DNA from 2 places in the Arthrobacter ginsengisoli genome. Region 2 is predicted to be linked to the other one. Evidence: predicted binding sites of a transcription regulator. Region 2 holds the regulator's gene; the other holds the start of a gene.
The links. Region 2 encodes LexA, which represses DNA repair genes until DNA is damaged. Its sites were predicted from a motif close to TCGAACANNTGTTCGA; they were not measured.
Positions count from the first base shown of each region.

Region 1: the regulator LexA is predicted to act here: its motif matches at 9,808-9,823, upstream of ruvA (Holliday junction branch migration protein RuvA).

Region 1 is NZ_JAVDVQ010000001.1:233,986-249,578, reverse strand. Features, by position in the region: gene pdxS (pyridoxal 5'-phosphate synthase lyase subunit PdxS) at 1-401, shown strand, start outside; gene J2X01_RS01145 (M3 family metallopeptidase) at 643-2,655, opposite strand; gene J2X01_RS01140 (CapA family protein) at 2,738-4,030, shown strand; gene J2X01_RS01135 (alpha/beta fold hydrolase) at 4,054-4,890, shown strand; gene J2X01_RS01130 (GNAT family N-acetyltransferase) at 4,909-5,397, opposite strand; gene J2X01_RS01125 (type 1 glutamine amidotransferase) at 5,549-6,337, opposite strand; gene J2X01_RS01120 (Mur ligase family protein) at 6,334-7,653, opposite strand; gene pdxT (pyridoxal 5'-phosphate synthase glutaminase subunit PdxT) at 7,735-8,436, shown strand; gene J2X01_RS01110 (YebC/PmpR family DNA-binding transcriptional regulator) at 8,440-9,195, shown strand; gene ruvC (crossover junction endodeoxyribonuclease RuvC) at 9,192-9,770, shown strand; gene ruvA (Holliday junction branch migration protein RuvA) at 9,877-10,524, shown strand; gene ruvB (Holliday junction branch migration DNA helicase RuvB) at 10,517-11,629, shown strand; gene yajC (preprotein translocase subunit YajC) at 11,864-12,271, shown strand; gene secD (protein translocase subunit SecD) at 12,377-14,143, shown strand; gene secF (protein translocase subunit SecF) at 14,144-15,166, shown strand; gene J2X01_RS01075 (RelA/SpoT family protein) at 15,341-15,593, shown strand, end outside.
Region 2 is NZ_JAVDVQ010000002.1:390,995-406,587, reverse strand. Features, by position in the region: gene J2X01_RS03990 (histidinol-phosphate transaminase) at 61-1,179, opposite strand; gene J2X01_RS03985 (LysM peptidoglycan-binding domain-containing protein) at 1,236-1,673, opposite strand; gene lexA (transcriptional repressor LexA) at 2,015-2,764, shown strand; gene J2X01_RS03975 (ATP-dependent DNA helicase) at 2,848-4,923, opposite strand; gene hflX (GTPase HflX) at 4,916-6,484, opposite strand; gene J2X01_RS03965 (class I SAM-dependent methyltransferase) at 6,990-7,604, shown strand; gene dapF (diaminopimelate epimerase) at 7,585-8,541, opposite strand; gene miaA (tRNA (adenosine(37)-N6)-dimethylallyltransferase MiaA) at 8,551-9,519, opposite strand; gene miaB (tRNA (N6-isopentenyl adenosine(37)-C2)-methylthiotransferase MiaB) at 9,566-11,137, opposite strand; gene J2X01_RS03945 (regulatory protein RecX) at 11,176-11,655, opposite strand; gene recA (recombinase RecA) at 11,828-12,880, opposite strand; gene J2X01_RS03935 (DUF3046 domain-containing protein) at 13,105-13,323, opposite strand; gene J2X01_RS03930 (MarR family winged helix-turn-helix transcriptional regulator) at 13,368-13,877, shown strand; gene J2X01_RS03925 (helix-turn-helix domain-containing protein) at 13,967-14,419, opposite strand; gene J2X01_RS03920 (CinA family protein) at 14,560-15,075, opposite strand; gene pgsA (CDP-diacylglycerol--glycerol-3-phosphate 3-phosphatidyltransferase) at 15,072-15,593, opposite strand, start outside.

The DNA of each region.
Region 1 (15,593 bases), on a different contig from region 2:
CGCACATGCGCCAGATCCGTGCGGAGATCAACAGGCTCGCCGGCATGGCCGAGGACGAACTTTACGTCGCAGCCAAGGAACTCCAGGCCCCGTACGAACTGGTCAAGGAAGTCGCCGCGACCGGCAAGCTCCCCGTTGTGCTGTTCACCGCCGGCGGCATCGCCACCCCGGCCGACGCCGCGATGATGATGCAGCTCGGCGCGGACGGTGTGTTCGTCGGGTCCGGCATCTTCAAGTCCGGCAACCCGGCCCAGCGTGCCGCCGCCGTCGTGAAGGCCACCACCTTCTTCGACGACCCGGAAGAGGTCGCCAAGGCCTCCCGCGGCCTGGGCGAGGCCATGGTCGGCATCAACGTGGACGAGATCCCGCAGCCGCACCGCCTCGCCGAGCGCGGCTGGTAATTACCAGTCGATTGCTCCGCAACTGCCCTTATCAGGCTCCAAAAGGGCGGCTTCGGAGCAGCCGCTGGGCTTTTCGAGGCCACAGCGCTTGAGTAACTGCAGTCGAACGCACGACGCCGGCCGGTCACCTTCTCCAGGTGGCCGGCCGGCGTCGTTCGTTTCCCTATCGATTGCTCCACAACGGCCCTTATGGGGCTCCAAAAGGGCCGTTGCGGAGCAACCGTTGGGGGTGGGGAGGGGATTATTCCAGGCCGCGGCGCTTGAGGAGCGGTTCGAGTTCGGCGTCGCGGCCGCGGAAGGCGCGGAAAGAGTCCAGCGGATCGCGGCTGTTGCCCCGGGAGAGCAGTTCGGCGCGGAAGTAGTCGCCATTGGCCCGGGTAAGGCCGCCGTGGTCCTTGAACCACTCCACCGTGTCGGCGTCGAGCACCTCGCTCCAGATGTAGGAGTAGTAGCCAGCGGCGTAACCGGCGCCGGCGAAGATGTGCTGGAAGTAGCCGGTGCGGTAACGCGGCGGGATCAGGCGGTGGGCCACACCGGCCGCGGCCAGTGCCTTGGCCTCGAACTCCAGGACATCCTCGGGCACCTCGCTGCTTTCGAGCACGTGCCAGGCCAGATCGAGCAGGGCAGCGCCGAGGTATTCGGTGGTGCCGAAGCCCTCGCCCCAGAGCTGCGCGGCGTCGAGCCTGTCCACAACCTCCTGCGGCAGCGCTTCGCCGGTGGCGTAGTGGCGTGCGTAGTTGGCGAGCACCTGCGGCCACATGATCCACATTTCGTTCACCTGCGACGGGTACTCCACGAAGTCCCGCGGCACGGAGGTGCCCGAGAACCGCGGATAGGTGACCGAGGAGAACAGCCCGTGCAGGGCGTGGCCGAACTCGTGGAACGTGGTGCGGAGCTCGTCGAGGGTCAGCAGCGTGGGTTCCCCGGCCGGCGGCTTGGAGATGTTGAGGTTGTTGATCACCACGGGCCGGGTGTTGAGCAGCCCGGACTGTTCCACCAGGGAGTTCATCCAGGCCCCGCCGCGCTTGGATTCGCGGGTGTAGTAGTCGCCCAGGAACAGGCCCAGCTCAGTGCCGTCCGGGTTGCGGACTTCCCAGACGCGCACGTCCGGGTGGTAGCCCGCCAGGTCGGTCCGTTCATGGAACGTGATCCCGTACAGCGCGTTGGCAGCGAAAAACACGCCGTCGTTGAGGACGCGGTCCAGCTCGAAGTAGGGGCGCAGGGCCTGCTCGTCCACGGCGTACCGTTCGCGTTTGACCTTCGCGGAGTAGTAGGCCCAGTCCCACGCCTCCAGGGCGTGCCCGGCGGTTTCGGCCAGCGCCTCTGCCTCGGCGTCGGCGTTCCGGACCGCGGCCGGCGCGAGCCGGTTCAGCATGGTCTGCACGGCGGCGAAGTCCGGCGCGGTCTGCTGGTCCACGACCAGTTCGGCGTAGTTGGCGAAGCCGAGCAGCGTGGCCTTCCCGGCGCGCAGCCGGACCATGTCCTTGACCAGGTCCAGGACGTCGAAGGCGCCGCCGTCGCTGCCGCGGCCGATGGAGGCCTGGTACAGGCGGCGGCGGACATCCCGGTTTTCCAGGGCCGCGAGCGCGGGCTGGTTGCTGGGCTGGATGAGGGTCAAAAGGAACTTTCCCTCGTGCCCGGCGGTGCGGGCGGCTTCCGCGGCGCTGGCAACATCGTCAGCGGGGAGCCCGGCGAGATCGCCGGCGTCGTCCAGCAGCAGCGCGGCGGACTTCATTGCTTCCTTGACCCGCTGGCCGAATTCCGTTCCTAGCCGGGAGAGCTCGGCGTTGGCGGCCTTGAGCCGTTCCTGGCCCGCGCCGTCGAGCTGGATGCCGGACTGCCGGAATTCCTTGAGGTACTCGTCCACAAGCCGGGCGGATTCAGCGTCGAGCTGGTCTGTGTTGATGGCCGAAAACCGCTCGAACAGTCCGCGGTTCAGGTAAACGGCGTCCTGGTGGGCCGAGAAACGCGGCGACAGCGTGGTCTCGAGGTCGCGGATGGCGTCCGAGGCGTCGGCCGAGACGAGAGTGAAGAAGGAGGCTGCCGCGCGCTGCAGCAGCCGTCCGGCCCGCTCCATCGCCAGCGCAGTGTTTTCGAAGGACGCCGGCTCCGGCGAATCCACAATGGCCTGGATCTCTGCCAGATGCTCGGCGAGGCCGGCCTCCACGGCTTCGGCGTAGTGCTCGGTGGTGATGTCCGCGAACGGCGGCAGGCCGAAGGGCAGGGTGCTGGGGCTCATCAGGGGATTGGTCATGAAATAACTCTTTCATGTAAAGCGGGGAGTCTCAACGGTCGGCTATGCGTGTTGTCACCGCTGCGGCCGTAGGATTGGCGCCATGCGTACCATCACCCCCACGCTGCGCGGCCGTCTGCTTGCCGCCGCCGCAGCGCTCTCCCTTTTGGCCTCTGTGGCCTCCTGCGGGATCAGTGCCCGACCGGACAGCGATGCGTCAGGTTCTCCGGCGGCCTCTGGCGGCACCGCCGGGACGGCCGCGGGACAGGTTCCGGGAACTACGCCGGCGTCGTCCTCGGCGACGTCGAGCACCCCGACGCCGTCACCGACGCCGACGCCCGGGAAGGGGCCGGATTGCGCGGCCGTCCGCTGCACCTCGGTGCTGGTCACCGGGGACATGCTGGTCCACAACCAGCTCTGGGAGCAGGCCCGGGCGGACGCCCTGGCCGCCGGAGCCAAGGGGCTGGACTTCGGCCCGATGCTTGAGGGCCAGCGCAAGTACCTCGCGAAAAGCGACCTGGCGATCTGCCACCAGGAAACGCCAGTGGCCGGCCCGGCCGGGCCGTTCTCCGGTTACCCTTCGTTCAACGTTCCCCCGCAGATCCTCACGGCGGCCCAGCAGGTCGGCTACCAGGCCTGCACCACCGCGAGCAACCACACCGTTGACCGCGGCACCGCCGGGCTGGTGCGCACCCTGGATGCCCTCGATGCTGCCGGGCTGCAGCACACGGGCTCCTACCGGAGCGAGGCCGACGCCGAGGGCGTGCTGATCCTGCAGACCGCCGCGGCGAAGATCGCTGTGATCAGTGCGACGTACGGGCTGAACGGGCAGCTCCCGGAAGCGGCCTGGCAGGTGGACATGCTCGACCCCGAGGTCATGATTGCCAAGGCCAAGAAGGCCCGGGACGCGGGCGCGGACATCGTCCTGGGCGCCATGCACGCGGGCGAAGAATATTCGAGTGTGCCCAATGCCGAGCAGAAGAGCGTCGCCCACGCTCTCGCGGACAGCGGCCAGTTCACCATGATCTACAGCCACCACTCGCACTCGGTGCTTCCGATCGAACAGTACAAGGGGACCTGGATTGCCTACGGTCTGGGCAACGGCATCACTGAATTGTCGCCGAACTATGTGGTGAACAACGAGGGGCTGCTGGTCCGGGCCCAGTTCAGCCAGGACGCCGCCGGCACGTGGACCGCCTCCGATCTGGCCTGGGCGCCGTCGGTGATGGTCCGCGGACCCTACCGCTGGTGCTCCGTGGCCTCCGACGCCCCGCAGGGTCCCTGCGCCGGCGCCGCGGCCGACGCGGCTACCCGCCAGCGCACCCAGACCGTGGTCGAGTCAATGGGGGCCGCGGCTGCGGGCGCCCACGAACTGCTCATCACCAGGGAACCATAGGAGCCGCAGGACAGGAGGCTTTCGTGGGCAAAGCAGCGATGGTGGACCGGGAACCCCGGAACGGGACCTTCCCCAACGGCATGGACTACCTGAGCTGGGGCAACGGCCCCAAAACAGTCCTTTTCATCCAGGGCGGCCCAGGGAGCTCCGTGCCCCAGGGGATGCTGCGCCGGATGTTCCGGCGGCAGTTCGATGCCTTTCTGCACGCCGGATACGCTGTCTGGATTGTCACCAGGCGCCGGGGCATGCCGCCGGAGCACACCGTCGCCGACATGGCCGACGACTATGCGCGGCTGATAGCCGGGGAGTTCGGCGGGCGCATCGACATCGTCCTGGCGGAATCGTTTGGCGGGATGATCGGCCAGTATCTGGCGGCCAGGCATCCTGACTCCTTCGGCGACATCGCCATGGTAGTCACCGCAGCGGAGTTGAGCGACTGGGGCAAGGACGTCGATTCCCGGATGGCCCAGGCCCTCGCCGGCGGTGACACGAACGGCGCCGGTACGGTCTTCGCCGAGTATCTGTTGCCGGGCCGGCGCCTTGCGTGGCTGCGGCGGCTGATTGGGCCGGCTATCAGCCGCCGGCTTCTCAGCGGATCCGATTTTCCTCGCCAGGACGTCCTCACCGAGGTGCAGGGCGAAGTGTCCTTCGATTCCCGGGCGGTGCTCCCGTTGATCCGGCGGCCGGTGCTGCTGATCTGCGGGGGCTCCGACCGGTTCTTCCCCCGCGACGTCGCCCAGGAGACGGCCGGGCTGATCCCGGATTGCACCCTCATCTGGTACGAAGGCAAAGGCCACATCCGGGCAGCCTCAAGCGGCCGGGTCGCGCCGGACGTGCTGGAGTACGCCGGCCGCAGGTGAGCCGCGGCCGGGGGAGCGCTACGGCCGCCCCAGGTCCAGAGCCAGGGTCATGTAGACACTGTTTCGGTCGTCCCCGTAGCCGGCAAAGGGCGGGCAGACGTCGAATCCGTGACGCTGGTACAGCCGCCGTGCCGGAGCGAAAAAGTCCTGGCTCCCGGTCTCGAGGTACAAGCGGTGGTATCCGCCCCGCCGGGCTTCGGCCACGATGTGGGCCAACAACAGAGTGGCGATGCCGCGGCCACGGGCGTGGGCGGCGGTGCGCATGGACTTGATCTCACCCTCCCTGATTTCGCCTTGGCCCTGCTGGAGCTGCTTCAGCGCTCCGCAGCCAAGCACTTCATCATCCTCGCGCGCGGTCCAGAACGTGATGCCCGGTCCCGAAAGCGCCGCAGAATCGAGGGCATGCACACTCTCTGCCGGGGAGGTGGCGAACATGTCCGCGAGGTGCTCGCTCAGGAGCTGCCGGACATCCGCGCTGCCGGGGTCGTCACGGTCAATCCGGATCATCGTGAACTGCTCCTCGCCAGAATCTGTCATCGCTCGCTCAACTTAACGCCGAGCCTGTCCGCAGGGGTCGCCGCAACCTTCCGGCGATTTCGCGTCCGACGGCGGTTGTATCCGGGCGCATTTCGCGGCGCTTGGCTGACTCAGTGCCTGCTCAGCGCGGGCGGCGGGCGGCGTGCTCGCGGGCGAGGACGGCGTAGGTGTCGTCCGGGGTTCCGGGGGAGAAGCTGCCATACTTACGTTCGACGGCGGTCCGGATGAGGAAGTCGGCCAGCGCAGGGTTCTTCGGCAGCAGGGAACCGTGCAGGTAGCTCGCCACGATGTTCCGGTAGCGGGCGCCCTCCTGGCCGGCGCTGCTGTTGTTCCCGGTGCCCTTGGCTGTGGTTCCCAGCGGTGAGACGCCCGGACCCAGAGTGGTCTGGCCGCTGTGGTTCTCGTAGCCCAGGACGGTGCCGAACTCGGCGGTGGACACCGTGACGTTGCCGATCAGCCTCTCGTCGGTGCCGTGCGTCTCCACGTCCAGGATGCCGATGCCCGGGATGACGGACCCGAGCCGGGTCTTGAAGAACTTCCCGAAGAGCTGGTAGAGCCCGCAGATGACCAGCATGGGGGTGCCGTCCTCGGCGAGCTCCTTCAGGACGGTCTCGCGCGACAGCAGGTCATCCTGGATGACCAGCTGTCCGCTGTCCTGCCCGCCGCCGCCGACGATCAGGTCGACGTCGGATGGGAACGCGTCGCCGACGTTGTACTCGAGCAGCTCCGGCGTGTAGCCGTGCCAGCGCAGCCGCTGGGCCAGCACCAGGGCGTTGCCCCAGTCGCCGTAGATGTTCATGTCCCGCGGGTACAGCTGCAGGATCCGGATGGTGCCCTTGCTGGGGGCCGGGGTTTTCTCGGCCGGAAGCTCGTGCCCGAAAGGAAACTTGGACGCCGGCTGGGGGGTCATGAGACCACCTCCACTGTGGTGATTTTGGACAGCTCGCGGCGGATGGCCAGCATCGCTGTGTAGGTGCAGAAGATCCGCTTCGGTTTGTCCGGCGCGCCGCTGATGAAGGCCGCCAGCGCGGGCGCAATCTCGGTGTCAACCGCGCCGACCCCGACGTCGTCGTACTGCAGGCGCAGCGCCATGTCGTAGGCGCGGGAGCCACTCAACTGGTCCACGCCGCCATCGCGGAGGGTGTCGAACTCGACGTCCCAGAGCCAGGACATGTCCCGGCCGTCCGCGTAATTGTCATTGATCGCGATCATCGTGGCGTATCCCGCGGCCGGGAAGGACTTCAGCCCCAGGCGGAATCCGCTGGGGTTCTTCACCAGCACCAGATCCAGCGGCAGGCCGTCGACGACGAGGCTCTCGCCGCGTCCAAACGCCGGCGCCACCTCGGACAGTGCCTTCAGCAGGCCCTCGTTGTCCGCGGCGGCCGTTTCTCCAAGGACAGAGTCCCGCATCGCGATGGCCCGGGCCAGGGTCAGTGCGGCCGCGGCATTGAAGATGTTGTAGACGCCGCGGAGCTTCATCGCGGTGGTGGCCGTGACGCCGTCGAACTCAAAGTCCGCGTCGGCCGCACCCACCCGGCGCAGCACGACGTCGGCGTCCGGCCTGGCGGGAGCCGCCGGTACCGGGCTGCCGGGAGCCGCCCGCATCTCGTCGTCGTTCGGGAAGGTGCTCAGCAGGGAGTCATCCAAGCCGAAGTAGAGGACCCGGGCGCCGGTAACGGTGTCTGTTTTGAGCGTTTCCGCGATTCGCGCGACGCGCGGGTCCTCGCGGTTCAGCACAACGGTTCCCGTGGTCTTGGAGGCGATGTGCTGCAGCAGTTGCGCGGTCTTGTCGATCTCGCCGAAGCGGTCCAGCTGGTCGCGCAGGACGTTGAGCAGGAGGCAGTAGCGCGGTGGCACCTGGTTGACGAAGTGCACCGCGTGGGCCTCGTCGAGTTCCAGCACGGCGACGTCGGCCTGCAGCCGTCCCCGCCAGTCCACCTCGCCGAGCAGCGCGGCGGCCACGCCGCGGGTGAAGTTGCTGCCGGTGCGGTTGGTGAATACCTTCAGGCCCTGGCTCTCCAGCAGTTCCACGACCATTTTGGTGGTGGTCGTCTTGCCGTTCGTGCCGCTGACGACGGCGACGCCGTGCGGCAGCGTCGACAGGGTCCTGCGCATAAAGCCAGGGTCGATCTTTTCCACCACGAGCCCGGGAAGGGCAGAGCCTCCGCCCCTGAGCCGGGAGACCCGGCGGACGAGCTTGCCGAGCGGAACGCTGAAGTAAAACATGCTTTGTAATATATCCCAGCGGCAGCGGGGAAGCCCGCCGGGAAGCTGCCGGGGACCCGCCCGGGCCATTATGCTGTTCGGATGACCAACCCCTCTTCTGTGCCTCCTTCCCGCGTGGGAACAGGCCTCCGGATCGGCGTCCTGGCTCTCCAGGGCGACTTCCGGGAACACCTGCACGCGGTGGAAGCCGCCGGTGCCGCCGGCATCGGCGTCCGCCGGCCGGCCGAACTCGATGGCCTCGATGGCCTCATCATTCCCGGCGGCGAATCGACCACCATTGACAAGCTGTCCCGGGCCTTCGGGCTCAGCGACCCGCTGCGCCAGCGTATCCAGGACGGGCTGCCGGTCTATGGCTCCTGTGCCGGGATGATCCTCCTCGCGGACGAGATCACCGACCCCGCGAAGGACCTCGCCGGCAACCCGCAGCAGACGTTTGGCGGCCTCGACATCACGGTGCGCCGGAACGCCTTCGGCCGGCAGCGCGAGTCCTTTGAGACGGACCTGGATTTCAAGGGCCTCGACTTCAGTGCCACCCGGGACGGCGTGGCCCCGGTCCACGCGGTCTTCATCCGCGGACCCTGGGTGGAACGCGTCGGTGAAGGCGTGCAGGTCCTCGCCAAAGTGGAACCTTCCAGGGCATCCCACCCCGAGGCGCTGGCCGGGACGGCTAGAATTGTTGCTGTGCGTTCCGGCAAGCTGCTGGCCACCTCCTTCCACCCGGAAGTGACGGGGGAGAAGCGCGTGCATGAATTGTTTATTCGAATGATCAGAGGAGAAGCGTAAAGCATGTCAGGCCACTCCAAATGGGCGACGACCAAGCACAAGAAGGCCATCCTCGACAGCCGCCGGGCCAAGTCGTTCGCCAAGCTGATCAAGAACATCGAAGTTGCCGCACGCATGGGCGGCCCGGACCTTGCCGGCAACCCGGGCCTGGAACTCGCCGTCACCAAGGCCAAAAAGACTTCGGTCCCCGCTGACAACATCGACCGTGCCATCAAGCGCGGCGCCGGCCTCACCGGCGAAGTCGTGGACTACACCGAGATCATGTACGAATGCCGCGGGCCGCAGGGCTCGGCGCTGCTGATCGAATGCCTCACGGACAACAAGAACCGTGCCGCCTCCGAGGTCCGCCTCGCCATCTCCCGCAACGGCGGAACCATCGCCGATCCGGGTTCGGTCAGCTACCTGTTCTCCCGCAAGGGTGTCGTCTCGCTGCCGAAGAACGGCCTGAGCGAGGACGACGTCCTGATGGCCGTCCTCGACGCCGGCGCCGAGGAAGTCAAGGACAACGGCGACAGCTTCGAAATCCACTCCGAACCGACCGACCTCCAGGCCATCCGCGATGCGCTCAAGGACGCCGGGATCGAGTACGAGACCGACGAAGCTGAGTTTGTGCCGTCCATGCAGGTGCCGCTGGATCTGGACGCCGCCAAGAAGTTCATGAAACTCGTGGACGCCCTCGAAGAACTGGATGACGTCCAGAACGTTTACAGCAACGCCGACCTCAGCGACGAAGTGCAGGCCGCACTGGAAGCCGAGTGACCCTTCGCGTCCTCGGCGTCGATCCGGGCCTCACCCGCTGCGGGATCGGCGTCGTGGACGTCGAGAAGAACCGCCGCGCCACCCTGGTGGCGTTCGGCGTCGTCGGCACCTCGCCCGAGGAAAGCCTGGACCAGCGCCTGCTGGTCATCGCCACCTCGATCGATGAGTGGCTGGACCAGTACCAACCGCACGTCCTCGCCGTCGAACGCGTCTTCTCGCAGCTCAACGTCAGCACCGTGATGGGCGTTGCCCAGGCCTCCGGCGTCGTGATCGCAGCCGCCGCACGCCGCGGCATCCCGGTGGCGCTGCACACCCCGTCCGAGGTCAAGGCCGCCGTCACCGGCAGCGGAACATCCAACAAGGATGCCGTCACCAAGCTGGTCACCAAAATTCTCCGGCTCGACGCCCCGCCGCGGCCTGCCGACGCCGCCGACGCCCTCGCGCTGGCCATCACCCACGCCTGGCGGGCCGGGAGCGGCGCCGCGATCGCGACCAGCGGGCCGGGGAGCATGTCCCTGACCCCGGCCCAGCGGGCCTGGGCGGACGCCGAAGCCAAAGCGCGCCGTACACGCTGAATGTCCGACTGTGCCGCCACAGAACTTGGTAGGGTATTCGTAGATATGTTCGGATAGCCGGGTCAGCCCGGTTCTATTTTCAGCTGAATTTTTCAGGAGCCCGGCTTTGATCAGTTTTCTCCGCGGAACCGTAGCGCACGTCGGCCTGTCCTCCGCCGTGATCGACCTCAACGGCGCCGGCATGAGCGTGAACGCCACGCCACAGACCCTCAGCACCCTCCGCACCGGCGAGGAGGGCAAGCTCTTCACCTCCCTGATCGTGCGCGAGGACTCCCTGACCCTGTACGGCTTCGTCAGCGACGACGAACGCGAAGTCTTCGACGTCCTGCTGAGTGTCAGCGGCGTCGGGCCCCGGCTGGCGCTGGCCGTCCTTGCCGTGCATGAGCCCGAGGCGATCCGGGTGGCCGCGCACTCCGGCGACGGCAAGGCCTTCACCTTGGTGCCCGGCATTGGCCCCAAGGTCGCCGGCCGGATCGTGCTCGAACTGGCCGGAAAGCTGGTGCCGCACGGCACAACCGCCGGAGCCACGATGCCGGCGGCGTCCGCCGAGTCGGTCTGGAAGCCGCAGGTCGTTGCGGCCATGACGAGCCTGGGCTGGTCCGAGAAGGACGCCACAGCCAGCATCGACAAATCGCTGGCCGATTCACCCGAACTGGCCGAGAAGGGCAACGTCGCGGAGATCCTGCGCGCCACCCTCCGCTGGCTGGGCCAGGACGGCGCCCGCGCCGGGAACCGGGTAGGCGCCCGTGGCTGAGCCGTCGATTGTCACCGGGGGAGAGGAACCGGAGGAGCGGGTCATCGAAGCCGCCCTCCGGCCCAAGAACCTGCATGACTTCGTCGGCCAGCACCGGGTCCGGAAACAGCTTTCCCTCGTGCTGGAGGCCTCGCGCATGCGCGGCCGCAGCGCCGATCACGTCCTGCTTTCGGGTCCGCCCGGGCTGGGCAAGACCACACTGTCAATGATCATCGCGGCCGAAATGAACGCCCCGCTGCGGATCAGCAGCGGACCTGCCATCCAGCATGCGGGTGACCTGGCGGCCATCCTGTCCTCGCTCTCCGAAGGCGAAGTGCTGTTCCTCGACGAGATCCACCGGATGTCCCGGCCCGCCGAGGAAATGCTCTACATGGCGATGGAGGACTTCCGGGTCGACATCGTGGTCGGCAAGGGCGCCGGGGCCACCGCGATCCCGCTGGAACTCCCGCCCTTCACCCTGGTGGGTGCCACCACCCGCGCCGGGCTGCTGCCCGGCCCGCTCCGGGACCGCTTCGGCTTCACCGGCCACCTCGAGTTCTACTCCGTGGCCGAGCTGGAACTCGTGCTCCGGCGCTCCGCCGGGCTCCTGGACCTCAAGGTCAATTCCGCCGGCTTCAGCGAAATCGCCGGACGTTCCCGCGGCACACCCCGCATCGCCAACCGGCTCCTGCGCCGGGTCCGCGACTGGGCGCTGGTGCACGGCATCGAGCAGATCGACGCCAGGGCCGCCTCCGCGGCGCTGGACATGTATGAAGTCGACAAGCGGGGCCTGGACCGGCTCGACCGGGCCGTCCTCGAGGCCCTCATCACCAAATTCGGCGGTGGCCCGGTTGGCCTGTCCACCCTGGCCATCGCCGTCGGCGAAGAGACCGAAACCGTCGAAACCGTCGCCGAGCCGTACCTCGTCCGTGAGGGACTGCTGGGACGCACCCCGCGGGGGAGGATCGCACTCGCCCCGGCCTGGACGCACCTCGGTTTCGCGGTGCCGCCCGGTATCTTCGCGCAGGACCCGCTGGAGCTCTTCCGGGCCGAGGACGACGCCCCGGACGCGGCGGACGGGCTGGGCCAGGACGCCGATCCGGAATGGATCCGTAACAGTCAATAGCACCGCGCCGTAACCTTTTCCCTTTAGACTGGAATGACGCTCGGCACGTTCGGGTCTTTGTTTCTGTGCGCGGCCAGCACCGGCCGCCGACGGTTCGGCATGATTCCCGGCCAGCCAGAAGCCAAGCGGACGTTGCTGGAAAACCAGCTACGCAAAGTACAGAACGGAACTATCCCTGTGTTCGGACTTATTTCTGCCCAGACCCAGCCGCAGGCCGGCGGCGGCATCGACTTCATGACCATCCTGCTGTTCGCCATGCTCGGCGTCTTCGTCTTTATGATGTTCCGCCGCAACAAAAAGACCCAGAAGACGCAGGCGCAGCTCCAGTCGAAGTTCGCCCCGGGTGTCGAGGTCATGACCAGCTTTGGCCTGTACGGCCGCATCGTGGAGATCGACGAGGACGAGAACAAGGTCCTGCTCGAGCTCTCCCCGGGCAACACCGCCACCGTGCACCGCCAGGCCGTCACGAAGATCATCGAGCCCGTTGTTGTGCCGGAGGAGCCCACGGTCGTTCCCAACGACGCGTCTTCGCTGTCCGTCGACAAGGCCGACGGCGCCGCTCCGGTCAGCGAAGCCCCGATTGTTGAGACGCCCGAGGAAACCCTGCGGCGCCTGAACAACGAAGGCAAGAAAGACAGCTAGCCTGCCTGTTTGAGCTATCCCGCGAAGTAACGGCTGCGGGCAACCGCCGGAGCGGGCCCGCCAGGGCCGCACGGCGGTTCCTCCGTAATAATAGAAAGATCGACAATGGCACGAACTGGCCCTAAAAACTCAGCCCTCAGGGTGCTGGTCTGGCTCGGCGTTATCCTCGCCGTCATGACCGCTGTCCTGGCAGGCGGCACGATGGCCGGCCAGGCGAGCTGGGCTCCCAAGCTTGCCCTGGACCTTGAAGGCGGCACCCAGATGATCCTGGCGCCCAAGGTTGAGGGCGGTTCGGACATCAACGAAGATCAGCTCAACCAGGCCGTGGCGATCATCCGCCAGCGCGTGGACGGTTCCGGCGTGGCTGAAGCCGAAATAAGCACGCAGTCCGGACGCAACGTCGTCGTCAGCCTGCCGGGGACACCGTCCAAGGAAACCCGCGCCCTGATCCAGGCGTCCGCTGACATGAACTTCCGGCCCGTCCTCCAGGCCGGACCGGGCGCAGCCGTCCCCGCGGAGGCGCAGACCCCGGTGGACCAGCTGCCCAAGCCCACCGCGGAGCCCACCAACGGCAGCGACCTGAACTGGGTGACGCCCGAGATCTACCAGAAGTTCGAGGCGCTCGACTGTGACAACCCGTCGCAGGAAAAGCAGGAACGCTCCGACCCGGCCAAGCCGCTGGTCACCTGCGAACCGGCCTCGGCCAACTCACCGGCGATCAAATACATCCTTGGCCCGGTTGAGGTCAAGGGCTCCAACATCTCGGGTTCGACCTTCCAGCTGCAGCGCGGGGCCCAGGGCGCCGTGACCAATGAGTGGGCTGTGAACATCCAGTTCAACGAGGAAGGCACCGCCAAGTTCAAGGAAGTCACCGAACGGCTGTACCAGTTCTACATCGCCGGCGGCGGCCAGACCGGCTCGGATCCGAAGGCCCAGTTCGCGATTGTCCTCGACGACCAGGTCATTTCCGCTCCGCGGTCCCTCGCCGTGATCACCGATGGCCGTCCGCAGATCACCGGCGGTTTCACCGAGGAGTCCGCGAAGGCCCTCTCCGACCAGCTCCGCTTCGGCGCCCTGCCGATCAGCTTCGAGATCCAGAGCGAACAGCAGATTTCGGCGACCCTGGGTGGTGAGCAGCTCCGGATGGGTATGCTCGCCGGCCTGATCGGATTGCTGCTGGTCGTGGTGTATTCACTGGTTCAGTACCGGGCGCTGGGCCTGGTCACCGTCGCCTCCCTCGTGGTGGCCGGCGCGCTGACGTACCTGGCCATCGCGGTCCTCGGCTGGACCGAAAACTACCGGCTGTCCCTCGCTGGCGTCGCAGGCATCATCGTGGCCATCGGCCAGACCGCGGACTCGTTCATCGTCTACTTCGAACGTATCCGCGATGAGCTCCGTGAAGGACGCGGCCTGGTGTCGGCCGTCGAGAACGGCTGGAAGCGTGCCAAGCGCACCGTCCTGGCCTCCAAGGCCGTCAACCTGCTGGCTGCCCTGGTGCTGTACTTCGTGGCAGTGGGCAACGTCCGCGGCTTCGCGTTCACCCTCGGCCTGACGGCCATCGCCGACCTCATCGTCGTCTTTATGTTCACGCACCCGACCCTGCAGTTGCTGGCCCGCACCAAGTTCTTCGGGGAGGGACACCCGCTCTCGGGACTGGACCCGAAGAGCCTCGGCGCCGTACCCCTGTACCGGGGCGCGGGCCGGTTCCGCACTCCTGCGGACAAGCCGGCTGCTGTTGCCGCGCTCCGCGCCAAGAACGCCGGCGCGGCGGCCGAGGCCGAACGCCGGATGACCATCGCAGAACGACGCCAGGCGGAACGACAGGAACAGCTTGCCGGTTCCTCCAAGAGCGCGTCCAAGGAGGGCAACTAAATGGCCACCAGCTTCGCCAATTTCGGCAATGAGCTTTACACCGGCAAACGCTCCTACGACTTCGTGGGGTCCAAGAAGATCTGGTTCGGGATCGCGGCGCTCCTGGTTGCGCTCTCGATCCTGCTGCCGGTCGTCAAGGGTGGGTTCAACCTCGGCATCGAATTCCGGGGTGGCTCGGAGTTCACCGTCTCCAACGTGAAGACCACCGACGCTGCCATCGGCGAAAAGGCTGTCCAGGACGTGGTCTCCGGCAGCGTCCCGCGCGTGGCGAACGTCGCAGGAAGCACGATGCGGATCCAGACGGACAAGCTCACCGAAGACGAGACGCTCCAGATCAAAGCCGGCCTCACCGAGGCCTACGGCGTGACGGACAACGAGGTGACGTCCACCTTTATCGGCCCCACCTGGGGTGCTGACGTCACCAAGCAGGCCCTGCTGGGCCTGGGGATTTTCGTCGCCCTCGCCGCCGTCATGATGGCGCTGTACTTCCGGACCTGGAAGATGTCGCTCTCAGCGATCGTCGGCATGCTTGTGACGATGTTTATCACGGCCGGTGTCTATGCCCTCAGCGATTTCGAAGTCACGCCGTCGGCCATCATCGGCTTCCTGACCGTGCTGAGCTACTCGCTGTACGACACGGTGGTGGTCTTCGACAAGATCCGTGAGAACACCTCGGACTTGCAGGCCTCCACCAGGCGGACGTTCGGCGAGGAAGTCAACCTAGCCGTGAACCAGACCCTGGTGCGTTCCATCAACACCATGATGGTGGCCATCCTCCCGGTCGGTGCCATCCTCTTCATCGGGGCGGGTCTGTTGGGTGCCGGAACGCTGCGGGACCTCTCGCTGGCACTGTTTGTCGGAATCTTTATCGGCACAGCGGCCACGATCTTCATCGCCGCGCCGCTTTATGCCTGGCTGCGCCACAGCGAACCGGAGCTGGTGAAGCAGGCCCAGCGCGTGCACCAGCGCCGCGCCCAGGCAGCCGCCAAGGAGGACGCAGCGGCGGCACCGGCCACGGCGTAGCCTCAGCTGTCCTGCCGGACCGCTGACCGCAGGGGTTCCCGCCCGGCCGGCCCACGGGCTGGAGAACGTCATTTCATGGCGCTCTCCGGCCCGTTGCCGTCCCTGCGCCGGTTATCGAAGTATCCTGCTGCGGGAATACACTGGAAGAATTGACGGGTTCGGAGAGGTGCTCCATTGGAAGAACGTTCGACGCCGGTGCCAGCAGCACCGGCGGATAAGGCCCCAGGCCAGGGTATGCAGACTGGTGTGGTGGCTTCCGGACGCGCCGAACCGTCGGTCCCCGTGGACAGCTCGGGCGCACGCCCCACGTTCCCCGGCCGGCGGGAACGCACCCGGTCCCGCCTTGCCCGGCTGACCGGGCGTGGCGCCCCCGCGTATTCCCCGATTCTTGAACCGCTGCTGCGCACCGTGCGTGCGAACAACCCCA
Region 2 (15,593 bases):
GGTGTCCTTTGATGACGACGGTGCCCGCCGTTCAGGCAGGGTGGATGTCCTGGGTTAAGTCTAGGCGGGCTGTACCGCGTGCCCGGCCAGGATCAGTTCGAGGGCTTCGAGGAAGGCTGTGGTTTCCGTCTCAGTCCCGGCCGTGACGCGCAGGTGTCCCGGGATGCCAACGTCCCGGATGAGCACGCCGGCGTCGAGCAGGCCCTGCCAGACTTCGTGGGGGTTGTCGAGACCGCCGAAGAAGACGTAGTTGGAGTCGGAGGCGGCCGGTTTGAGGCCCATCCGCTGGAGTTCGGACACGATCCTGTCCCGCTGGCGCTTGATGTCCTCGACGTCGGCCATCAGCGCCACCCGGTGGTGCAGGGCGGCCAGGGCTGTCGCCTGGGTGATGGCGGAGAGGTGGTACGGGAGTCGGACCAGGCGCAGGGCGTCCGTTACTTCCGGCGCGGCCGCCATGTAGCCCACCCGGGCTCCGGCGAGGGCGAAGGCCTTGCTCATGGTGCGCGAGACGATCAGGCGTTCCCGGCCGGGCAGCAGGGTGAGGGCGCTGGGCGTGCCGTCGTGGGCGAACTCGTGGTACGCCTCGTCGACGATCACGATGGTCTGGCTGGCCTCGCCGGCCTCGTAGACGGCTTCCACCACGTCCAGGCCCAGCCCGGTGCCGGTGGGGTTGTTCGGGGAGCAGAGGAAGACGATGTTCGGCTGGAGTTCGCGGACCTGGCGGGCCGCCGACTCGGCGCTCAGCCCGTAGCCGTCGGCGCGGACGCCCGCGAGGTACCCGGTGTCCGTGCCGGCAGCCAGCAGCGGGTACATCGAGTAGGTGGGAGGGAAGCCCAGGGCGGTGCGGCCCGGGCCGCCGAACGCCTGAAGGATCTGCTGGAGAACCTCGTTGGAGCCGTTCGCGGCCCAGATGTTGTCGGCACCCAGTCCGTGCCCGAGGTATTCGGCCAGGGCTGCACGCAGTTCCGTGAATTCGCGGTCCGGGTAGCGGTTCAGGCCGACCGCGGCAATCGTAACGGCCTCGGTGATGGCGGCCCGAACGTCCGCCGGGACGCCGTGGGTGTTCTCGTTGACGTTGAGCAGGATGGGCACGTCCAGCTGCGGCGCGCCGTAGGGCGTCAGGCCGCGCAGGTTTGTCCGGAGGGGAAGTCGGTTCAGGCGCTCTAGCTGGTCAGTCACTGCACCAGTTTAAGTGAGATCGCGGCGGGGGCTGAAACTGTGACGGATCAACGGAGCTACTTGGACGGAATGAAGAGCGCCTGGCCCGGCACGACCCGGGCAGCCTCCAGGTTGTTCAGCTGGACGATGTCGGCGACGACATCGCGGGGATCCCGCTCCGGGGCGACGGCCTCGGCGATGGCCCAGAGGGACTCACCGGGCTGCACCGTCACGGTCACCGTGGGGGTCAGGGAGAGATCAGCGGCGGACTCCGCGGCTTTGGCCGGGGCGTTGAGGAAGCCGCTGAGGGACAGAACGAGCGCGGCCAGCAGGATCAGCGGCACCCCGATGAAGACAATGCGTCCCCGCCGGGTTAGCCTCAGCGGCGCCTGCCTGGCCCGTGGTCCGCGGCCGGCCACGGTGCGCCGGTCTCCCGGCGCACCGCCCCCGGGGCGGCCGTAGTTGCCGAATGCGTCGCGGCCGAAAGTATCGTGAAACACGCTTGATGCTGACATGAACTTAGCCCTCCTGGACCATACTGTGCCGCCCGGCATACTCCACATATGCGCCGCCAACCGGCCTGACCTTCGAACAAAGAACCGAACGTTGTGCTGCGTCCATGCCGTGTTTCACTAGAACACATATTCGAACGCTGCCTGATCTGTTTTAGCACTTATTGACGAACATTGTCGAGACTCGCTAGAACAAATGTTTGAAAAAGCCGTGCGGCTGGCCTACGTTTGAGTCAAAGAACAACCACTTCTGCAGTTGATCAGCAGGGTCTGACATTTCAGGCCGGAAGTTCCCGGCAGCCGCAGCCACGGCGGCCGGGCGGAACGGAAAGGCGTTGGCGAACATGGCAGCACAAGCCACCGGCGGCAGGGCCACCCAGCGGAACACGCAGGCAGCCCGGCCGCCCAAGAGCCTCACGGTCCGGCAGAAGAAGATTCTGGAAACCATCCAGCGCTCCGTGACGGACAACGGCTACCCGCCGTCCATGCGCGAGATCGGTGACACGGTCGGCCTCGCCAGCCTCTCCAGCGTCACCCACCAGCTCTCACAGCTGGAGAAGCTGGGCTATCTGCGCCGCGACCCCAAGCGCCCCCGCGCCATGGAAGTGCTGATGCCCCTGACCCTCGATGAGGGAACCACAAAGAATTCCGGAGTCGGGAAGTCCAGCGGCCTGCGCACGGTCGGCGGTTTGTCGGTGTCGGAGCTGGCCAGTGCCACCGATACGGCCATGGTGCCGCTGGTGGGCCGCATCGCCGCCGGCGGGCCGATCCTGGCGGACCAGGTCGTCGAGGACGTTATGCCGCTGCCGCGCCAGCTCGTGGGCCACGGCGAGCTCTTTATGCTCAAAGTCGCGGGCGATTCGATGATCGACGCCGCCATCTGCGACGGCGACTGGGTGGTGGTCCGCCGGCAGGGTGACGCCGTCAACGGTGACATTGTCGCCGCCCTGCTGGACGACGAGGCAACGGTCAAGACGTTCCGCCAGCGCGACGGCCACACCTGGCTGCTGCCGCAGAACACCCAATACGAGCCCATTCTCGGTGATCACGCCGTCATCATGGGCAAGGTCGTCTCGGTCCTGCGCTCCCTCTAGGAGCCCGGCGGACCCGCACGCCCGGTCGTTGCGGAGGGCCCCGCCTCACATGGCGGGGCTCTTCGCGTTTTCTGCGGCTGCGGCTAGGCGGCCGGCTGCCCGGATTCCTTCGCAAGCCGCTCCAGGGCCGCGACGGCAATCGCGGGGTCGGTGGTGGGCCAGAACGGCGGCAGGGCGGCACGAAGGAATCCCCCGTAGCGTTCGGTGGAAAGCCGCGAGTCGAGCACGGCCACGACTCCCCGGTCCGTCGTCGTGCGGATCAGCCGGCCGGCCCCCTGGGCCAGGCGGATGGCGGCATGGGTCGCGGAAACGCTCATGAAGCCGTTGCCGCCGGCCTGGGCCACCGCGCGGGACCTGGCCGTCATGAGGGGATCGTCGGGCCGCGGGAACGGAATCCGGTCGATCACCACAAGCCGGCAGGAGGTCCCGGGCACATCGACGCCCTGCCACAGCGACATGGTGCCGAACAGGCAGGTGTCCGGTTCGTCGGCGAACTGCTTCACGAGCGCGGTCATGGTCGAATCGCCCTGGCAGAGGATGCCCATGTCCAGCCGCGGGCGCATGGCCTCGGCGGCGTCCTCGGCCGCGCGGCGGGAGGAGAACAGGCACAGGGCGCCGCCGCCGGAGGCACGGATCAGCTTCTCGAGTTCGTCGAGGGCTTCCGGGGACGCGCCGCGGCCGGGCTTGGGCAGGTGTTTGGCGACATAGAGGATGCCCTGTTTTGGGTATTCGAACGGCGAGCCGACGTCGACGCCGGTCCAGCTGGGGGCCCCCGGCCCGACCAGTCCAAGGCCGCCAGCGGCCGGTTCGAAGGCTGACCCGATCGCCAGCGTTGCCGAGGTCAGGATGACGGTGTGGTCCGCGAAGAGCCCCTCGCGCAGCCTCCCGGCCACGCTGAGCGGTGCGATGTTGATCAGCGCCGGGGCGGACTCGTCCGGCTGGGCGTACCCCTGCTGCGGGTCAAAGGTGCTGTTGCGGGAAAACCAGACCACCTCGCGGTTCTCGCGGGCGGCAAGCAGCCGTTCGCAGAGCTCCAGGATCACCATCAGCCGGGAGCGGGCGAGCTGGCGGCCGCCGTCGGCTGTGTTGGCGCTGTCCCCCTTGGAATCCGAGAGAGCGGCACGACAGGCGTCCCGCAGCTGGTCCACACAGTCCAGTTGTTCGGTGTTGAGGCCGTTGGGCATAAGGCCGCTGGGGACGCCCTCAATGGCAAGTTCGAGGTGGGACGCGGCGTTGTTCAGTGCGTCCACGGTGATGCCGGTGTGCTTGCGCGCCCCGGATGCGGCGGCGTGCACCATCGCGGCGGAGAGCTGGCCGGACACGGCGCCGGTCACGCGGTCCTGCAGCTCGTGGGCTTCGTCCACCACCACGACGTCGTATTCCGGCAGCACGGCAAGGCCCTCGAAGGCGCTGACTGCCAGCATGGCGTGGTTGGTGACGACGACGTCGGCGTCAGCGGCGTTCTGCCGGGCCAGTTCGCTGAAGCATTCGGCCGCCATCGGGCATTTCTGCGCGCCCAGGCACTCCATCGACGTGACCGAGACCTGCCGCCAGGCACGGTCGGTGACGCCGGGCAGGAGTTCGTCCCGGTCCCCCGTCGTGGTGTCCTCGGCCCAGTCGCGCAGCCGGACGACTTCCTTGCCGAGCTGCGACGACGGGCCGCCCATCGCCGCCGCGAAATGCGGCACGGAGGTGTCCTCGCCGAGCGAGAAGAGCTGGCCTTCGGACGGTTCTTCCGAGGGAAAGCCGCCGTCGAGCTTGTGGCGGCACACGTAGTTGGAGCGGCCCTTGACGAGGGCGACCTTGACGGGCCGTTCCAGCGCCGGGGTGATGGTCTTCAGCAGCCGGGGCAGGTCGCGGCCGACGATCTGGGTCTGCAGGGCCAGGGTGGCGGTGGAGACCAGGGTGGGCTTGTCGCTGACGAGCGAATGGGCGATCAGCGGGATGAGGTACGCGAGCGACTTGCCGGTTCCGGTGCCGGCCTGGACCAGCAGGTGGTCGCCGCTGTCAATCGCGTGCGCCACCTGCCTGGCCATCTCGTGCTGGCCGTCGCGGCTCTGGCCGCCCATGCCGGACACGGCGCGGTCGAGCAGTTCGATGACAAACTCCTCACCGGTCCGGCCGCCTGCGTCCGCCCCGGTCACCGCTGCGTCAGTCATTGCTGATGAACGAATCCAGTTCGGCGGCGAATCCTTCACGCACCATCACGACGGCACGGGTGCCCGCTTCCTCGTGGTCGAGGCTGAGGATCTCGGCGTCGGTCTCGTGCAGCTTGCTGAGCAGGTCACCGCGGTTGTACGGGATCATCAGTTCCAGTTTCACGCTCGGCCTCGGGATGCCCTCGCTGATGGCCTTGAGCAGTTCCGGGATGCCTTCCCCGGTCCGGGCAGAAACCACCACGTGGCGCGGTTCGCGCTGCTTGAGCCGTTCGATTACGAAGGGGTCCGCGGCGTCGGCCTTGTTCAGGACGATGATTTCAGGCACCTTGCGTGCGTCGACCTCGCTGAACACCTTGCGGACGGCAGCGATCTGGCCTTCCGGATCCGGGTGGGAGACGTCCACAACGTGCAGGATCAGGTCCGCGTCGGCAACTTCCTCCAGAGTGGAGCGGAACGCCTCCACCAGCTGGGTGGGCAGTGAACGGACAAAGCCCACGGTGTCGGCGAGGGTATAGCCCAGCCCGTCCGAGGTCTCGGCCTTGCGGACCGTCGGGTCCAGGGTGGCGAACAGCGCGTTCTCCACCAGGACACCGGCGTCGGTCAGCCGGTTCAGCAGCGAGGACTTGCCGGCGTTGGTGTACCCGGCGATCGCCACGGAGGGCACGGCATTACGACGGCGGTTGGCGCGTTTGGTTTCCCGGGCCGGCTTCATCGCGGCGATTTCGCGGCGCAGCTTGGCCATCCTGGTGCGGATCCGGCGGCGGTCCAGCTCAATCTTGGTTTCACCGGGACCACGCGATCCCATGCCGGCACCGGCACCACCGACCTGGCCACCGGCCTGGCGGGACATCGAGTCACCCCAGCCGCGCAGGCGCGGGAGCAGGTACTCGAGCTGGGCCAGTTCCACCTGGGCCTTGCCCTCGCGGCTCTTGGCGTGCTGGGCAAAGATGTCCAGGATCAAGGCCGTGCGGTCGATCACTTTGACCTTGACGATGTCTTCCAGGCTGCGGCGCTGTGACGGTGCCAGTTCGGCGTCGACGACGACGGTGTCAGCCCCGGTGGACATCACGATGTCCTTGAGCTCCTGGGCCTTGCCGGAGCCGAGGAAGGTCCCGGGATCGGGCTTCGCGCGGCGCTGGACTATGCCGTCGAGGACCTCCGAGCCGGCGGTCTCGGCCAGGGCGGCGAGTTCGCGGAGCGAGTTCTCGGCGTCGGCGAGGGTGCCCTCGGTCCATAGACCGGCCAGCACCACACGCTCGAGGCGCAGCTGCCGGTATTCGACTTCGGTGACGTCTTCGAGTTCGGTCGACAGCCCGGCGGTACGCCGCAGGGCGTGCCGCTCCTCGAGATCCTGCTGGTCGCCGTCGAAGTTGCTGTGTTCCTCGTCCAGCCGGGAAATCGCCTGCGCCTTGCCGAGCACGGACGTGGCCTCACCGGCAGCCGGGGCTGCCTTCCGGGCAGGGGTGTCCTTGGACAGGATCCGGTCGATGACAGCCTGGATTTCCGCAGGGCTCATGTCCTGGGCTGCTGAATCGGGTCCGGGGTTGGGCTGACTGGTCATGGTCTCCTTTAGAGGTTCGGCAGTTTCAGAATAGTGCCGATTGGTGCCGGGCGGGGCGGTATTCGCGCTGGGCTGACGACTATTGGTCATTCGGGTCTCCTGGGATGCCTGCGGCGGCGGTGCCGGGACAGGGCGGGCTCCGCAAGAAGCGGCGGGAAGGCGGTGGGCATGGGGCGGGAACAGGCGCGGTGCGGCCTTGAGGAGGAGCGCCTGTCCGCTCGGCCGGGCCCCAGCGGGCACTGCCGAACTCCAAGAGGATCGGGCGCCAGCGTGTGGTCCCTGCCGGGATCATCGTGGGGTGGCGCTCTGAGCGGAAGGTAACTACCTGCGTCGCTGCGGGGACAGGGGTTAACCCGTGCCGGCTACTTGAAGTTCAAGAACATGGTTTCAAGGTTAGCAGACGGTGCGGCTGCTTCCGGGCCGCCGTCAGGGGGCCGGGCCGCGCCGTCCGCGCCCCTGCCGCCGGTTTCCCATAGACACCAAGGGGCAACTAATCTGGCCAGTTATGGAGTCCGCACACTATTTCAGCGCCCAGCCTGCCGGGCCGTTCACGCGTAAGCCCCTGACCGTGGAGCTTGCCGGTGAGACCCGGCACCTGCAGACGTCCTCGGGCATCTTCAGCCCGGACGGCATCGACAAGGGCACAGCCGTGCTGCTGGCCGAGGCTCCCGCCCCGGCCCCGCAGGGGACGCTGCTGGATATCGGCTGCGGCTGGGGTCCGGTCGCGCTGACCATGGCGCTGCGGGCACCGCACTCTCAGGTCTACGCCGTGGACGTCAACGAACGCTGCGTCACCCTGACCAACGAAAACGCCGCGCTGCTGGGCCTGGGCAATGTCACGGCCAGCACGCCCGACGCCGTCGACCCTGAGCTTCGCTTTGACACCATCTGGTCCAACCCGCCCATCCGGGTCGGCAAGGACGAGCTCCATGCCCTGCTGCTGCTGTGGCTGCCGCGGCTGGCGCCGGGCGGCTCGGCGTGGCTGGTGGTGCAGAAGAACCTGGGCTCGGATTCCCTGCAGCGCTGGCTCGCGGCGGAGCTCGACAGCACTTTCACGGTAACGCGCGAGAGCACTTCGAAGTCATTCCGCATCCTGCGGGTCAGGAAAGCGTCCCGCTAGCCACAATTGCCGCGGGCCCACTGAGCTCGACGTGCTCGTGGCCCTCCGCGCCGAGGAAAAACTTCACCCCGACAACCCCGCCCGGGACGTGGACATTCCAGGCGTCCGGCGCACCCTGGCCGGCCCAGTGGCGGATCGCGACAGCCGCGGCACAGGCGCCGGTGCCGCAGGACTGTGTTTCCCCGACGCCCCGCTCATGAACGCGCATCGTGATGGTACCGACCCCGTTATGGACCAACGGCTCGGACGGCACAACGAATTCCACGTTCGTGCCGTGGGGCGGGGTCGGATCCACGTGGGGTGCCGTAAACAGCTGCGTGGCATCCAGCTCGGCCAGTTCGGCCAGCGCCACCACGGTATGCGGATTGCCCATGCTCACGGACAGGGCGGGCCTGGCGACTTCCAGCCCCGCCGCGCTGACCAGCGAATCCATGGCCCGCGCAGTGGCCTCGCCCGGAAAGATGAACTCCCACGGGCCCATGTCGACGGCATAGCCGGCGGCGGTTCGGACGATCGTTTTCGCACCGGCCCGGGTGCCGATGGTCAGTGATTCGCCGGCGGGCAGCTCCACGAGGCCTTCGGCAATCAGGAAGTGCACAAAGACGCGGACGCCGTTGCCGCACATCTCGGACACCGAGCCGTCGCCGTTGCGGTAGTCCATAAACCATTCGGCGTCCGGGCTTCGCGTGAGCAGCTCCTGGCCCTCGGCGAGCAGCCGCGACGGGACGGCGCGGATCAGTCCGTCGCCGCCGATTCCGCGGTGCCGGTCACAGAGTGCTGCGACCTGCTCCGGAGTCACCGCCAAGGTGCCGTTGGGGTCGGCCAGGAGCACAAAGTCGTTTCCCGTGCCGTGGCCTTTGGAAAAGTTGAGTCCGCTCAGGGCTGCCGTGTCACCGGTGGAGTTGTGGTCAGCGGCCACGGTCAGGGTTTCGTCCATGCTCCAAGGTTACCGTTCCGGCGCCGCCGGCTGGGTCCCTGCCCGGTCGGGAACGCCTGGAACGCCGGGACCGCAGAGTGCGGCGGCCTTGGTCACGAGTTCCGGGTCCTGCCAGTCGAGCCAATGGATGCGGGGGTCGGCGCGGAACCAGGTGAGCTGCCGGCGGGCGAACTGCCGGGTCGCGACAATCGTTTCCTCCGTGGCCTGCGCCACGTCGGATTCGCCGTCGAGGACCCTGAGGAACTGGGCGTAGCCGAGGGCGCACGGGGCCGTGCGCCCCAGCCGGAGTCCGGCGGCGTCGAGCTTCCGGACCTCGTCGAGCAGGCCGCTTTCCACCATGGCGTGGACGCGGCGGGCCAGCCGTTCCCGGAGTTGTTCGCGGTCCACCTCCAGCCCGATCTGCACGGCGGGCCCGGCGTACTCGCGGGTGGGCATAAACGAACTGAAAGGCCGCCCGGTGAGTTCGAATACTTCGAGGGCGCGGACGATCCGGCGTGCGTCCCCGAGCCGGCCGGCGGAGACCGGGTCCACGCCTTCCAGCCGCGCCCGCAGCGGCGCCGCCCCGGCGGTTTCCAGTTCCGCCTCGAGCCTGCGCCGGATGGCGGGGTCCGTGCCCGGGAATTCCAGCACGTCCAGGGCGGCCCGGACATAGAGCCCGGAGCCGCCGGCCAGGATGGCGCGTTTGCCGCGGGAGTGAAGGTCGGCGATGAGCGCGCGGGCCTGCTGTTGGAAATCCGAGACGCTCGCTTCCTCGGTCACGTCCAGGATGTCCAGGAGGTGGTGTGGCACCCCCCGGCGTTCGTCCTCGGTGATCTTGGCGGTGCCGATGTCCATGCCGCGGTAGAACTGCATGGAGTCGGCATTGATGACTTCGCCGCCGAGTTCCAGTGCCAGCGAGACGGCGAGATCGGACTTGCCCGAGCCGGTGGGCCCGACGACGGCGATTATCGGCGGCACAGCCGGCCGCCCACCCTGCAGTGCCTCGCCGGCGGCCTGGGCGGTGCCCTGCGGGCCTGCCACGGCGCTAGCGGCCGCGGACGGGAAGGGTGGGCATGCCCAGGGACACGCCGGTGGTGCCGGCGGCGGGTCCCGGCGCGGGTGCGCCGCAGGAGTCCGCCTGGGACCTGTCCCAGGCGTCACCCGCCCGGGAGCGGCGGAGGCTGTAGTCGTCCGCCGACGCAGGGTCGGCCACCAGGTGGAACGCCGCTGCCCCGGTGATGGTCACGGTGACGAGGTCGCCGGGGCGGGGCGTCCCGGCGCCGGCCGGAACGGAGAAGTGGACCAGGCGCTGGTCCCGGGCCCGCCCGGTGAGCCGGTGGGTTTCCCCGGACTTGCGCCCGGGCTGGGCCGTGACCATGACTTCCACCCGCCGGCCGAGCTGGCGGGCGTTTTCCTCGGCGGCGATCCGGTCCTGCAGGGCGGTGAGACGTTCGAAGCGTTCCTGCACCACGGCCTTGGGAAGCTGGTCAGGGAGCTCGGCGGCGGGCGTGCCAGGCCGCTTGGAGTACTGGAAGGTGAAGGCGGTGGCGAAGCGGGACCTTTCCACGACGTCGAGTGTGGCCTGGAAGTCCTCCTCGGTCTCGCCGGGGAACCCGACGATGATGTCTGTGGAGATCGCGGCCTGCGGGATTTTCTCGCGGACCTTTTCCAGGATGCCCAGGAACTTCGTCGAGCGGTACGACCGTTTCATGTCCTTGAGGACCTTGTCCGAGCCGGACTGCAGCGGCATGTGCAGCTGCGGCATCACGTTGGGGGTCTCCGCCATGGCGTCGATGACGTCGTCGGTGAAGGCCGCGGGGTGCGGGCTCGTGAAGCGGACACGTTCCAGCCCGGGGATGTCTCCGCAGGCGCGCAGCAGCTTGGAGAAGGCCTGGCGGTCGCCGAACTCGACGCCGTAGGAGTTTACGTTCTGGCCCAGCAGGGTGACTTCGATGGCGCCGTCGTCGACGAGGGCCTGGATCTCGGCCAGGATGTCGCCGGGGCGGCGGTCCTTTTCCTTGCCGCGCAGGGCCGGAACGATGCAGAACGTGCACGTGTTGTTGCAGCCGACGGAGATCGACACCCAGCCGGCATAAACCGAATCCCGCTTGGTCGGCAGGGTGGAGGGGAAGACGTCGAGCGACTCGAGGATTTCGAGCTGTGCCTCGTTGTTGTGGCGTGCCCGTTCCAGCAGCGCCGGCAGGGCGCCGACGTTGTGCGTGCCGAACACGGCGTCCACCCAGGGGGCCTTCTTCAGGATGGTGTCGCGGTCCTTCTGCGCCAGGCAGCCTCCGACGGCGATCTGCATTCCCGGGTTCGCTTCCTTGACCGGGGCGAGCATGCCGAGGTTGCCATAGAGCTTGTTGTCGGCGTTTTCCCGCACCGCGCAGGTGTTGAAGACGACGACGTCGGCCAGCTCCCCCGCGGCCGGGACATAGCCGGCAGCTTCGAGCATCCCGGACATCCGCTCGGAGTCGTGCACGTTCATCTGGCAGCCGAAGGTCCGCACCTGGTAGGTGCGGGGCGGCGCCGTGGCGGGACGTGACCCGCCAGGCAGCGACGAGGCGTCAGTGGAAGGGATGGTGCCGGCTGCTGGGGAGGGAATGGTCAAACTCACCTGTTAAGGGTAACGGCTCGCACGCTGCCAGGGGTTCCTCAGGAAACAGGTTCGTCCCCGGTACCGGTCCCGGCGGCGTCGAGTACTTCGCCGACGATCCGGAAGGCCTGCGAGGGCTGGTATCCCTTGCGGGCGAGCATGGAGGCCAGCCGGCGCGTGGTTTTGTCCCGCTCGGCACGGTCTCTGAACCCGGCAGCGCCCCGGAGTTTCCGCTGGACCAGTTCGCGGGCCGCAGATTCCTCGTCCTCGTCGCTGAGCTGTGCCAGGGCGCCGGCCGCGGTTTCGGCGTCGATGCCCTTCTCCGCGAGTTCCCGCCGGAGCGCGCCCTTGGCGAGTTTGCGGCTCTGGGAACGGGACCGCACCCACATGTCCGCGAAGTCCACGTCGTCCACGAGCTTCACTTCTTCGAAGCGGTCCAGCACGGCTTCCGCGACGTCGTCCGGGACGTTGCGCTCGGCCAGTTTGCGGGCGAGCTGCAGACGGCTCTTGGGCGAGTTCGTCAGCTGCCGCAGGACAATGGCACGCGCGACCGCCGCCGGGTCAGCGTCCCGGTCGGGTTCGGTGGAAGGAGCCGGCCGCCGGGACTGGCCGCCGTACCGGTCCCCGGAACTGTCCCCGGCAGGGTCTGTTTCGTCAAGGCCGGGGGCAGGATTCCGTGACGGGAATCCTGCCCCGGTGCGCCGTCGGGCGTTAGAACCCGTCAACGGCCTTCAGCTTCGGTTCCGCGTCGGTCTCGGCCGGGGCCTTCACGCCGACGCCGAGCTTTTCCTTGATGAGTCGCTCCAGCTCGGCAGCCAGTTCCGGATTGTCGCGCAGGAATCGGCGGGAGTTCTCCATGCCCTGGCCCAGCTGGTCACCGTCATATGTGAACCAGGAGCCGGACTTCTTGATCAGGCCGTGCTCGACACCCATGTCGATGATGCCGCCTTCGCGCGAGATGCCCTGGCCGTAAATGATGTCGAACTCGGCAATCTTGAAGGGCGGGGCCATCTTGTTCTTGACGATTTTGGCCTTGGTGCGGTTGCCGACGGAGTCCGCGCCCTCCTTGAGGGTCTGGATCCGGCGGACGTCGATGCGGATCGAGGCGTAGAACTTCAGCGCCTTGCCGCCGGTGGTGGTTTCCGGGGAGCCGAAGAAAACACCGATCTTCTCGCGCAGCTGGTTGATGAAAATGGCGGTGGTCTTCGTCTGGCTGAGGCGGCCGGTGATCTTGCGGAGGGCCTGGCTCATCAGGCGCGCCTGCAGGCCGACGTGGCTGTCGCCCATGTCGCCTTCGATTTCAGCGCGGGGAACGAGGGCGGCAACGGAGTCGATGACAATGACATCAAGGGAGCCCGAGCCGATCAGCATGTCCATGATTTCCAGGGCCTGCTCGCCGGTGTCCGGCTGGGAGACCAGCAGTGCGTCGGTGTCCACGCCGAGCTTGGCGGCGTATTCGGGATCGAGGGCGTGCTCGGCGTCGATGAAGGCAGCGATGCCGCCCAGGCGCTGGGCATTGGCGACCGCGTGCAGCGCCACCGTGGTCTTACCGGAGGATTCCGGACCGTAGATTTCCACGACCCGGCCGCGGGGCAGGCCGCCAATTCCCAGGGCAACGTCCAGCGCGATGGAACCGGTCGGAATAACCTCGATGGGCGCACGGACTTCATCACCAAGGCGCATGACCGAGCCTTTGCCGAACTGCTTGTCAATCTGGGCGAGCGCTGCGTCGAGCGCTTTCTGGCGATCCGGGGCTGCGGCCATGGTTCACACCTCTAATACTTTCTCGCTGTGGAGGGGCCGTTCCGGCCCTGTGTTTAGTGTTCGTGATCAGGTTGGTGATCAGTTCATCTCTCAAGCTACTGGCACCCACCGACAGAGTTGGCTGCCGGCCCCGCGTATGTGGAAAACACTCTGGAAAAAGCATAGTCCCATCCGAACAGATATTCGAACAATCGCCGCGGCGTGTCAGTGATCTGCCGCGCCGGTCAGCGCGGTTTGACGTCGCGGCCCAGCCGTCGCTCGGGCGGGACGTCCTGGACCTCGCACAGCGCCAGCCACACCTGCCGGGGAGGTATTCCGGCGCTCAGCGCCTGGTCGGCGGTCCGTCCGCCGACTCCGGCGAGGACAAGCGAGCTGCTGAGGACCCGGGAGTATCCCGCCCCGAATTCGTCGTCCATAAGGCGCCAAAAGTCACTGATTCGCACTCCTAGAGTCTCTCACGATGCGGTGGGACTCTAGAATGGTTGCCATGAGCAACCCTGCCGTTGGCCCTGGCATCCCCGGCGGAACTGACGATTCCACAGATGCGGCGCTGGCCGCGGTCGAGCACCAGCTGAGCCTGCTCTGGCGCCGTGCGCGCTCCATCTCCCACCAGCTCTCCCGCCAGGTCCACCCGGACATGGAACCGGCGGCCTACGGTCTGCTGTCCGTGATCCGCAAGCAGGGTGCGATGCGGCTGACCGAACTGGCCTCGGCCGTCGGCGTCGGGAAGCCGTCGGTGAGCCGGCAGATCGCCTTCCTGGAACGCCTGGGGCTGGTGTCCAAGGAAGCTGACCCGCTGGACGGCCGCGCACAGATGATCCGCCTGACGCCCAGGGGCGAGGAGAAGATGCACGAGGTGCAGGACGCCCGGCGTGAAGTCTTCCGCGAACGGCTGGGCGAGTGGCCTCCGGAGGACCTGCAGACCCTGTCCCGCTACATCGCCAAACTCAACGCCACCTACGAGCGGGACGGTTTTCCCCGCGACGAACCCCAGTAGCGGCGGCGTTCCCCCGCTGCTGCGGTTCGTCCGGAACGCAAAAGACCCCGGCACACCGCCGGGGTCTTTTGTCGAGTAGTGGGTCGGGGCTAGCGCGCCCCGGAAAGAAGGCCCTTGGCCAACTCGTCGTTAAGGTCGGAGTTGAGCTCACGGTCCAGGTCACGGCCGTAGCGCTGCGCAAATTCCTGCGGGACGGTGTCCGGAACAGCAACACCCTCGGCAACGGCGACCCGGTCGCTGACCTCGCGGAGCATGCTGGAGAGCGGAACATCGAGGGCCGAGCAGATCGAAGAGAGCAGCTCCGAGGAGGCTTCCTTCTGGCCGCGTTCCACTTCACTCAGGTAGCCCAGGGAAACGCGGGCGCTGTGCGAGACTTCGCGGAGGGTACGGCCTTGGCGTTGGCGGACATCGCGCAGTACATCACCGATTTCGTGACGAAGTACAACCATCTTGCGCTCCTTCTGTTCGCTCTTAGCCTGATCGGCGAGGCCCACATCCTTCCAGCGGACAACGCCGTTAACGGATACGGGCTGCTTTACCATCTGTATCGCCTTGCTCCCTCTTTATGTCGAGCCCGCCGGCGACGGCGGACACTGATGATGCTTTCATCCTAGGCGCCTCCCTTATTCGGAAGCGACACAATGTAACAACTATTAGGAATCAAATTTTGTTCCCGGCAACTTTACGCCCGGTAGCCTTTGGACGCCAGAACTTCCAGCAGGCGTTCCAGCGCCGCGGCGCAGGCCTGGCCACGGATTTCCGGGCGGTTGCCCTCGAAGCTGTACGCGTACGACGTCGAACCCTCCGCAGAGGAGAGGCCGATGTAGACGGAACCCACGTCCTTGCCGCCATGCGGCTCGGGACCGGCGACGCCGGTCGTGGAGACGCCGATGTCGGCGCCGCAGATCCTGCGGGCGCCCTCGGCCATGGCTTCGGCGACCCGTCCGTCGACGGCTCCGACGCTGTCCAGCAGGTCCCGGGGCACTCCCAGCACATCGGCCTTGACCGCGTTCTGGTAGGACACCACGCCGCCCTGGAGCATCCCGGATGCCCCGGGTGTGTCTGCCAGCATGGCGGCGACCATTCCGGCGGTGAGGGATTCCGCCGTGGCGACGGTCAGGCCGCGGCCGATCGCCTCGGTGACGGCTTCCTCGGCCAGGTGATGCAGATTGATCGTGTGGTGGGGGCTGTTGGTCATGGCTTGCCGTCCTGGATCTTCTGTTGCTGGGCCCGGATGCCGCTGGCGCGCAGCTTGAGGGCCTCGATGACATATTCGCCGCCGGTCCAGACCGTGATCGCGAGGGCCAACAGCATGACCGCGAAGGCCACGAACCCGAACCACGGCGCGATCGAGGCAAGCGGGAGGAGGTACATGAAGATGGCCACCGTCTGGACGACAGTCTTGAGTTTCCCGCCACGCGAGGCGGGGATCACGCCGTAGCGGATGACGAAGAAGCGCAGGGCGGTGACGCCCCATTCCCGGACCAGGATCAGGATGGTGACCCACCACGGCAACTCCTGCAGCAGCGAGAGCATCACGAGGGCGGAGCCGATCAGCAGCTTGTCCGCGATCGGGTCCGCGATCTTGCCGAAGTCCGTGACCAGGCCTCGGCTGCGGGCGATGTCGCCGTCGAGCTTGTCCGTGTAGATGGCGACGGCGAAGGTCGCCGCGGCGATCCAGCGCCAGACCCCATTCTGGGCCACAAGCCCGGGTGC